Regions from separate parts of the Aeribacillus pallidus genome, predicted to be linked through region 2. Evidence: riboswitches for the same ligand, from Rfam matches in the RefSeq annotation. Region 2 holds a riboswitch; the other holds the start of a gene.

Region 1 (5,598 bases), on a different contig from region 2:
TCAGCTTCTTCCTTCATCTTGACAATCTTTCCTCGGCGGAAGAATCCGTCGGCTGTGATCAATACTTTTGCTTCACCATCATTCAGCCTTGATGCTACCGCCTCAGCCCCGTAGCCTGAAAACACTGGAATGACAATCGCACCGATTTTGGCACACGCAAATAAAGAGATGGGGGCTTCTGGAATAGGCGGCAAGTAAATCCCGATGCGATCTCCTTTAGAAACTCCAAGGGATGTAAGGGCAGCTGTCAGCTCATTTATTTTTTCGTTCAGTTCATTGTAGGTATAAGAGATCGTGTCACCGTTTTCTCCTTCCCAGATCAACGCGACTGTATTTCCTCTTCCTTGGCTGATTTGTTTTTCAATGGTGTAATAATGGAGATTTGTTTTTCCACCGATAAACCACTTGGCGAATGGTGCTCCTTTTTCTGTATTCAGAAGTTGTTGATACTGCTCTTGCCAAAGGATATCAAACTCTTCCAGCAAGCTTTCATAAAACCATTCCGGGTTCTGAATCGATTTTCCGTGGAGTTCTTCGATGCTGGGGATCTTGTGCTTGTTCATAAATAATTGGATGTTTGCATTTTTTATGAGGGTTTTATTAGGATTCCATACCGGTACCTGCTGATTGAGGAAATCAAAGGTTTGTTGAATGTTCGTTGTCATGGCTACCACCTCTTTGGCACTTCTACTAGGATGGCTGATCCTTGGCCGCCCCCGCCGCAAAGTGTCGCAATTCCCTTTCCGCCGCCTCGCCGTTTTAATTCATGAACAAGCGTTAGCAGCAACCGGAACCCTGTGCCTCCTAAAGGATGGCCGATAGCAATCGCTCCGCCGTTGACATTTACTTTTTCATACGGAATCTTTAGTTTCTTGCAGCTGGCTATGACCACACTGGCAAAGGCCTCGTTAATTTCAAACAAGTCTATATCACGAACCGTAAGCCCCGTTTTCTCCAAGACTTTTTCAATTGCCTGGGCCGGTTTTAAATGGAGGCTCGTATCTGGACCAGCAATATCTGCCCAACCGATGATTCTTGCAAGCGGTGTGTAGCCAAGTTTTTCAGCTTGTGTCTCGCTTGCGACAATTCCAATACTTGCGCCATCTGACATTTGCGATGCGTTTCCAGCTGTAATCGTACCGTCTTCTGTAAAAACAGGACGGAGTTTCGCTAATCCTTCAATCGTGGTGTTCGGGCGAATACCTTCATCTTCTTTTATCCATTCTTCATGTGCGTATACAGGAGTGATTTCTTCCTGCAGCCGGCCCTCTTGTAACGCTTTGTATGCCCGTTGTTGTGAAAGGCATGCATATTCATCCTGTTCCTTTCGAGTGATTCCTAGTTCTTTGTTTTTCTTGTCAGTCAATACGCCCATTGATTCATTGGAGAGGGAGCACCACAAGCCGTCATTAATTAAAGTGTCCGTAAACTCTGCTTTTCCAAGCGGGACACTTTTTCGCAAGTTGGCAGTGTGCGGAGCGTTCGTCATCGAATCATAGCCCCCAACAATGAATAACTGCCCTTCCTGTAAAACAATCCGGCGCGTAGCATCCGAAACGGAAGCCAATCCGGCCAAACAAACATTATTGAGTGTAATAGCAGGTACCGAAAGATCCACTCCCGCTTCTACGGCCACTTTTCGCGCTGGATTTTGCCCTTCTCCAGCCTGGATGACTTGTGCAAGTAATACTCCATCTGCGTTTTTTCCTTCCGGAACCCGGCGAAGCAATTCTTTCACTGCAACGCTTCCTAGCTGTTTCGCTGATACATCGGCCAGTTTTCCTCGAAACTTTCCAAATGGCGTACGCACTCCCTCTAAAATAACCACAGTCATACCTTCTTCTCCTTTCCATTCACAGAATTAGTTTGTCATCCTTTTATGGTGTTTCACCTTATCAGACGGGGCATTTTTCAATTGCTTTTTATAAGCAATGAAAAAGCCCCTTTCATTCTGAAAGAGGCTTAAGGTATTACCAATTTGTTTCGCCTTATCTTTCAGAATGAAAAAACTCATTCTGCAGGAATTAGCACCGTTCCATAAAGGAGGTTGCCGGACGTCATCGGGCCTGTTCCCTCAGTCACTCTGGATAAGACTTTATTTCATTTGATTGAATTTTCTTGATAATCCGAATGTTATAACCTTTTTACTTTCATGTCAACTTTGATTTTTTACGAAAAAGATGTTGAGAACGTTTACATCGTTGTGGCTGTAAGAAAAAATTTTTTCGAAATCAACAGATTTAACCTATTAATCATCCAGTTCAAAGAAAAGACTTTTTTGATAAAAAGAGACATGTGGTTAACCTAAAAACCGCAGTAGGGATTCGAACATTTTTTCGAACCATTTTCCTGATTTATCAATATATTTTGCAAATTAATTCGATCGATTTTCCTGTTTTATCGATAGATTTCGCGAATGTTCAACAATCTTGCCCCCTACTAATGAAAGATTCCAGTAAAAAAAGCCTATCAAATACCTGATAGGCTCCCGTTACTTATGTTTAGTCTTCATCACATGTTCCGTGGATTCCTTTTTTGAGGAAACAAGCTCCGTTACCTATGTACCAAATCTTTAGGACATCGCTTTTAATTCGGATACCGTTTCATCCACAAATTCTGATATTTTGCGCAAATTCAATAGTAACTGTTCCTTGAACTCTTTAACAGTGGTGTTTTCGTTTAACACAATCTTTGTATTGGCAATTTGGTTTGAACCATTATAACATTTAATAGATTGATCGTTTAGCGATTTAATTTTTTCATGAATCATACGCTTCACTATTTCTCTCTGATAAAGATATTTCTCGCTACCTTCTGAATGATTAGCTATTTTTCGTTTTGGTAAGTATGGGCGTGTTTCATAGTGTAATGGTAAAGTAAAGGAACGATTAAAAGCATCAAATGTAAATTCTACATGAATATCAAAAGTATCTTCATTTAATAAGTATTTCCCTTCTTCTGTTTTTTGAGCAATTTTTCCTTTCCATGATTTCTTTGAAAATTGAACAATATAGTTAATACGGCCCGTACCCACTACCTCATCAATGGGAGATCGTGAAAGACCGTTTGGTAAATTAGAAATACTATTCATTAATTTACGGAATCGGACTTTTAAACGTTCCGGCTCCGTTTTTTCGGTAAACTTTTCTAATATCAAATCGTTATCAGTTATATCTAGATCTTTATAAAACTCTAACAATACATCAGATAAATCCTCATATAACATCTTTAGTCCAACATCTTCAGTCGGAGAAGGTATGTTGTTGATTAAATCCTCGTATGAAATGTTAATAAATAAACTGCTAGTTGGGATCGACTCTGGTACAAGTGTTAAAAATATGAATTTCTCTTCCACTTTTCGATCGGATAAACCAAGTATTTTTTTTAACTCTGTGATACATTCCTTACTAGCATATCTTAACGTTTGTTTATATCCTTCATCCGCTTTCAGTTTATTCTCAATGATTAGTAAATAACATTCCCTTTCATTTTCAATCACTGAAACAATGTCAGGTATTCCTACTGAAGTTAATATACGGGTATATATTCGAACGGAGAAATCGGACGGCTGTTGAAGATTTATCAATTTTGATAAAAAAGATTCTCTAAAACTTCTTGAATGTTTTATTAAGGCAACGATCATATTGGAAATGATGTCTTCTTTGTAAGTAATTCCAAGGGCTTTGACTAAATTGATTCTTTTGTCCATATATAACTCCTTTTAGTATATTTTTTGACAGGTAGCTGGCACTAAGACAAAAAACGTTATATATTTACTAGTTCATGATATTTATATGGATGAAAAGTGTTTAATTAATGGGCAATTATTCATTTTTTGTTTCCAATTTCTCCACTATTCATCGAAAGACTCGTTTAACAATTTTTTACCTAATCAGTAATAAAAATCCTTCATATCATGTAATTTTATATTAAAATTATATTATAGTGAATCGAATACTAGCAAATATTAGCAAGGCTTTTACTTGCAAAGGTGAGGAGTGATAAATATGAATTTAAAATATGAAATTATACCTGATGACAAAATTGAATGCTGCAGAGATTTATGCAATGAACTCATGGCCTTTCAAAAGTCGAAAGCATACATAAAACCGGAATTGTTTGACAACATGAATTTTGAGACACGAATGATTCCTTCAATAAAAAGTGCAATATACAATTATACTGTGGTCGTTAAAGACGATGATAAATTAGTAGGTTATGTATATTCAAATATCTCTCCTAAAGAAACTTATTCAAATGAATTTGCCACTTTTTTTGACCTTGCATCTGTTAGTAGAGATAATGTAGGTTGTTTATCCCAATTTTATATTAAAGAAGAGTACAGACAATATGGGATTGGATCTAAACTTTTCAATATGTCAATGAAGTGGTTGAAACAATTTGATGATGTCGAAGATTATTTTATTTTTGTTTCAAATGGGAATCATAACGCCTTGGAATTCTATAAACGTAAAGGATTTTCTGTTAGTCACGATATATTAGATGGTTTTATAACCGTTTTACGATGTCACCGCCGGGATTTAATGGACCTGGGTTCGACGGAATGAAATGATCTACCGTTGGCGAAAATAGCCCCTTCAACCAAGCATTGACGAACGGTTGATTCAAGAGTGGGCCACAATGATTTTCGTAACCTTACCTAAGAATAGCGAAAATAATTTTTCGAGTGACTTGTTCCTCCACGTTTATGATCTTATCCTTTTGAGAGCGATAAAATAGGAGAGCTGTTTGCTATTATAGATGAAGCTCTCCTATTGTTTCATACTTTTTGGATTTGGTCGCTAGCCATCCAAATGTCATTTTAGTAAATATGGATATTTCCGCTTGATACCGTTAGATTAATATGGTGTTTACCTGACCCATGTGTACCTGAAATATGATTATTACTCAATTTTTTACTAGTTATCGGGAAATCGCATATTATGTTACCGCTGCTTGTCTTTCCGTTTAAAGTAAAATCAGCGTTGGTCGGAAGATTAAGATCCACCGTGCCAGAACTTACTTTAATATCAACTGAATCTATTAATTTGTCCATTTGTACATATAAATTTCCTGATGATAACTCAGCCTTAATAGCACCAATATAATTTTTTACATGGAGACTTCCCGAACTAATATCAAATGATCCTGTTTTTGTCGTTAATGAGTCTATATTGACATTCCCTGAGGAACCATTGTGCTTAAAATGTTGAACCGATAAATTCTTGAGTTCGACATTGCCTGATCCAATATCTAAAATTAATTCTTCTAGTTTCATTGGTTTCGTTTTTGAATGACCGGAGAACTTTACATTTCCAGAGCCAAGATTTATTACCATATCTCGATCATAATCTTCTGGAATATAAATATTTAGTTTTGCCTTGTCTTTGAAGAAAAACCAGTCAAACCATTTCCATTTTCGTTTCACACTTACTTCTACCGTGTCTCCGTGTCTTTTAACCATCACCTTTCCCTTTCCGTCTAGATCTGCTTTTAAATCTTTTCGGCTTTCCGGAATAATCGCTGTGCTAACGCTTGAAACATCAATCTCAATCATCTCAATTTCCTTAGTTATAACGGATTGAGTTTCTTGATTTA
Region 2 (5,598 bases):
TCCACCTGTCCAACCAGTGTTTACAAGGAATACTTTTACGTTGTGCTCATCGATTTTCTTACCGAGCATTTCTGCATACCGCGTCGCTGGTAATGGTAAGAATGGTGAACCAAAGCATGTGGAGAACGTTGCTTGTGGTGACGTAATTCCACGCTCTGTTCCCGCTAATTTGGATGTATAACCGCTCAAGAAGTGATACATCGCTTGTTCTTTGGATAGTTTACTGATTGGTGGTAATACACCAAACGCATCCGCTGTTAAGAAGATGATTGTGTTTGGATGGCCGGCAATACTTGGATCAACAATGTTATCAATCGCTTGAATTGGGTAAGCAGCCCGGGTATTTTCTGTTAACGTATTGTCATCGTAATTTGGTTCACGTGTCTCTTCATCTAAAATAACATTTTCTAAGACGGAACCGAAACGAATCGCATCATAAATTTGTGGCTCTTTTTCACGAGATAATCCGATACATTTCGCGTAGCATCCACCTTCGATGTTAAACACACCGTTTGGACCCCAGCCATGCTCATCGTCACCGATTAAACGACGGTTTGGATCAGCGGATAAAGTCGTTTTACCCGTACCAGAAAGTCCGAAGAATAGCGCGACATCTCCTTCTAAGCCAACGTTTGCTGAACAATGCATGGAAAGAATGTCTTGCTCTGGTAACATGTAATTCATTACAGAGAAAATCGATTTTTTCATTTCTCCAGCGTATTCAGTACCACCGATTAATACTGTACGACGTTCGAAAGAAATAATAATGAACGTTTCAGATCTTGTTCCATCCACTTCTGGATTGGCTTTAAAATTCGGTGCAGAAATCACCGTAAATTCTGCATGGTGATTTTCTAGCTCTTCTTGTGTCGGGCGAATGAATAATTGATGGGCAAATAAGTTATGCCAAGCATATTCGTTTACGACTTGGATCGGCAAACGATATTTTTCATCAGCTCCGGCAAATCCTTTGAAGACAAAAATTTCGTCCTTTTCCTTTAAGTATTGAATAACTTTATTATATAATTTATCAAATGCTTCTGGTGAAATTGGTTGGTTTACGGAACCCCAATCAATTTTATCTTTAACAGAAGGTTCTTCGACAATAAATTTGTCTTTAGGTGACCGACCTGTATATTTTCCTGTTTCTGCACGAACCGCTCCAGTAGAAGAAAGGACCCCTTCTCCACGGCTTAACACTTTTTCCACTAGTCGTGGAACTGATAATTGAACACGAACATTTTGACCAGTAAGCAACTCTTTTAAGTTCGAAAGACTAACAGAATTCATACGGCGAAACCCTTCCTTTTCGTGATTTTATAATGATATATCGTTAACCCCTTTGTTCCTTAAAAACAGTATAACACATTTATGTAAATAATCTATACTATTTACAATATTTTTTTAAAATGTTTTATTTTTTGTCACAATTTCCTGTCTCTGTTTTGTCAGTAAGGGGAATTTTGTATTGTTTTTGTCACACTCTATATTATATTAGAACGAATGTGGAATGTAGCAGCTACTGTCTCTTGTTTTGTAAAAAGTAGGCGAATAGACTCATACATCCTATAGTTGACATTTGGACAAAATGTTCATTTTGTGGACAAACGAAGACAATTCACGGACAATATGATCATTACAAGGACCTTTTACAAAAGTAATCAGACAATTTTAGTGTTCATCAAAGCAATCACACATTGGCATGATTTTGCTGTATAAAAATATGAAAATTTTGTTGACACGCTTTGACAAAATACGATAAGATTTTACCTTGAACGGATACTCTTATCCCGAGCTGGTGGAGGGACAGGCCCTATGAAACCCAGCAACCTGCTCATTGAGGGAGATGGGATTTTCGAGACTATCCCATATTCCGAGCAAAGGTGCTAACCTGTTGCAAGGCGAGGCCTTGAACGATAAGAGTGAAAGGCATGATGACACAATCAACCTTTCCTCTAGAAGATATTTAAAAAGGAAAGGTTTTTTTATTTTGCCAAAGAATCGTGCCTTTAATGCAAACGCCACTTCTTTTCACATTGATAAAAATGATAGGTTTACTTCATACTACTAAGGGAAATGAGTACCGTGACGATGAAGCAGTAAAAGATACGGGCATGAAAGGACCAATGAATGAACAGGTGCATATGTTACATTACCGTTTTATGCGTTGGTTCAATGACTCGAGGGAGCTGCTGCTTTTTTAAAAAATCATAACAAAGGAGGATCCATCAGATGACAAAGAAACGTCGTCTTTTTACGTCTGAATCTGTTACAGAAGGTCATCCAGATAAGATTTGTGACCAAATTTCTGACGCCATTCTTGACGCTATTTTAGCAAAAGATCCAAATGCTCGTGTTGCATGTGAAACTTCTGTAACAACTGGTTTAGTACTTGTAAGCGGAGAAATTACAACATCCACGTATGTTGATATTCCAAAAATTGTTCGTGAAACAGTTAAAGAAATTGGTTACACTCGTGCGAAATATGGTTTCGATGCGGAAACTTGTGCCGTATTGACTTCTATCGATGAACAATCCCCTGACATTGCAATGGGTGTTGACAGAGCGTTAGAAGCACGTGAAGGACAAATGACAGATGAAGAAATCGAAGCAATTGGTGCGGGCGACCAAGGGTTAATGTTTGGTTTTGCATGTAACGAAACGAAAGAATTAATGCCATTACCAATTTCCCTTGCACACAAATTAGCTCGTCGTCTTACAGAAGTTCGTAAAGAAGAAATTCTTCCATACTTACGTCCAGACGGAAAAACGCAAGTGACGGTTGAATACGATGAAAATGACAAACCGGTTCGAATTGATACAATCGTTGTATCTACACAACATCACCCAGAAATTAGCTTAGATCAAATTCAACGTAATATTAAAGAATATGTTATCGAGCCAGTTGTTCCAAAAGAACTGATCGATGAAAATACGAAATATTTCATCAACCCAACAGGACGTTTCGTCATCGGTGGTCCTCAAGGTGATGCTGGATTAACAGGACGTAAAATTATTGTTGACACGTACGGTGGATACGCTCGTCACGGCGGTGGTGCATTCTCTGGTAAGGACCCAACAAAAGTTGACCGCTCTGCAGCATATGCTGCTCGTTACGTAGCGAAAAACATCGTAGCAGCTGGTCTTGCAGATAAATGTGAAGTTCAACTTGCATATGCCATCGGTGTTGCGAAACCAGTATCAATTTCTATTGATACATTCGGTACTGGAAAAGTATCTGAAGACGTATTAATCGAAGTCGTTCGTAACAACTTCGACCTACGTCCAGCTGGTATTATTAAAATGCTTGACCTTCGTCGCCCAATTTATAAACAAACAGCGGCATACGGTCACTTCGGACGCAACGACCTTGACCTTCCATGGGAGCGTACCGATAAAGCAGAAGCTCTTCGTGAGCAAGCTTTAAATCAATAATAATGAAGGACTAAAAAGAGCTATCTCCTTGATTAGGATATAGCTCTTTTTCTTTTCTGGAATTATGAAAAGGCTCTATAATAATTGTTATGGTTTAGGCACAATTTAGGGTAAAAAAAGAATAAAATTGTTAAACATGAATCATGGTCATTTTTTGCACAGATTATCAATTCCCCACATCATCCATTTTCGTTATCGTACTACTTCGTTTTAATCGAGAGTTTCATTTTTCTTCTTTTTCTTTAATCCCGAACCAATCAATAATTCATACATAACTGGAACAACAACTAGTGTCAGCAGCGTTGAAACCGTCAAACCACCGATTACGACAACTGCTAAACTTTTCGTCACCATACTTCCTGCTTCCGCTTGGATTAATGCTAACGGGAGCATGGCAACAATGGTGGTAACAGCCGTCATGATAATTGGACGGAGACGGGTGGAACCTGCTTCAAGCAATGCCTCTCTTGTAATCATGCCTTTTTGTTTGTTTTGCAGGACACGTTCAAGGAGTACAATGGCATTCGTCACAACAATTCCAATGAGCATTAACGCACCTATTAAAGCATTAAAATCCACTGGTGTTCTTGTTACAACTAAACCTAAAATACTGCCGACTACCGCTAACGGCAAAGAGAAAAGAATGGCGAAAGGTGCTCTTGCCTGCCCAAATGTAATAACCATAATTAAGTATACAAGGACAATAGCAATACCCATAATTTTAAATAAATCCATAAAGGTTTCTTGCTGTGACTCGGTAGCTCCTGCTATTTCTACCTTCACGTCATCTGGAAGGTTTAAATTTGCAATCATTTTGTTAAGTTCTGTTCCAACTTTTTTGATATCTTCAGATACAATTTCTGCCGTCACTCGAATCGATTCTTTTCCATCTTTATGAAATACAATTGTTTTGATTTTCTCCTCGTTTATATTTGCAACCTCTTTTAATTTGACCGGACCTGCCAGAGGGGAAGTGATCATGGTATCCAAAATTTCATTTGTACTGATTAATTTATGATCCTTGTAATCCAACACAATCATCATGTTTTCCCCGTTTAATGTTAATTCTCCTAACGGGGTGCTGCTGACAATCATCCTCATTTGTTCCGCCACTTGCTGCGGAGTGAGCCCATATTGTGCGGCTTTTTCATGGTCTACCTTTATCACCCATTCATTTTGAAGCTCTTCATAATTGCTTTTAATTTTGTCTAATCTATCCATTTTCTTTAACTCTGCCATCACTAAATCGGTACTTCTTACTAAATCCTCTTCGTTTGTTGCCGTCACATTCAGCTCAATTGTACTTCCTCCCCCGAAAGAACCTAAGGAGCTTTTTAAATATTCAATTTTAGCAGGCTTATATTCATTATTGTGTGATTTCATGTTTTCAATAAATTGATCGATGTCTACCCCTTTTCCGAACATAAGAAGGAACGTGGCTTCATTATCCTTTGTTACCTGTCCCCACCTGGCATCCTCGGAAGCCGCTCCCATTCGAAACATCACTTCTTTGGCTTTGTCTTGTTTTAATAACAATTGTTCAAAATCTTTTGCCTGTTCCTCGGCTTTTTTTAGGTCATAATCTGCCGGAAAAGTCATCACAATACTTACCATGGATTCATCATCAGCTTCCACATTTGCTTTAGGCAACATGACATAAGCCGTAATCGAACCGACAAAGAGAAGGAAAGATACCAACAATACAATAAATTTATGTGAAAGCGCCCAATGAAGGATTGATTGATAACGTTTAGAAGGTTGAGCTTCTTTATGTTTTGTCTTTTTTAACAGCCAAAAACTCATTAACGGAACGACGGTGAGGGCTACTAATAATGAAGATAAAATGGAATATACGACCGCCAGCACCATTGGGAGCATAAAATCTCCAATCCCGCCAGAAACGAATCCGATCGGCAAAAATACGGCGATCGTTGTTAGAGTGGAGGATGTAATCGCAACCCCAACTTCTTTCGTTGCATCAATGATGACTTCTTTTGAAAATGATTCAGACTGAATTCTTCTAAAGATGTTTTCAATTACGACGATACTGTCATCTACCAATCGTCCAACAGCTACAGCTAAACCGCCAAGGGACAAAATATTTAATGTAACATTAGAGATATCTAATAAGAATAACGTCATAAACACAGATAATGGTATACT

What was found. A riboswitch is a leader RNA that binds a small molecule or an ion and turns the genes downstream of it on or off. The one in region 2 is predicted to bind S-adenosylmethionine.
Region 1: it holds a riboswitch for S-adenosylmethionine, as region 2 does, so the genes downstream of both, ABES52_RS14530 (acetyl-CoA C-acyltransferase) here and metK (methionine adenosyltransferase) in region 2, are expected to answer to the same signal.

The regions. Positions count from the first base shown of each region.
Region 1 is NZ_JBCNBW010000065.1:46,150-51,747, reverse strand. It holds gene ABES52_RS14535 (AMP-binding protein) at 1-665, opposite strand, end outside; gene ABES52_RS14530 (acetyl-CoA C-acyltransferase) at 668-1,834, opposite strand; SAM riboswitch class I at 1,986-2,094, opposite strand; gene ABES52_RS14525 (hypothetical protein) at 2,573-3,709, opposite strand; gene ABES52_RS14520 (GNAT family N-acetyltransferase) at 4,008-4,568, shown strand; gene liaG (LiaG family protein) at 4,823-5,598, opposite strand, start outside.
Region 2 is NZ_JBCNBW010000003.1:335-5,932, forward strand. It holds gene pckA (phosphoenolpyruvate carboxykinase (ATP)) at 1-1,290, opposite strand, end outside; SAM riboswitch class I at 1,783-1,923, shown strand; gene metK (methionine adenosyltransferase) at 2,233-3,435, shown strand; gene ABES52_RS00400 (efflux RND transporter permease subunit) at 3,646-5,598, opposite strand, start outside.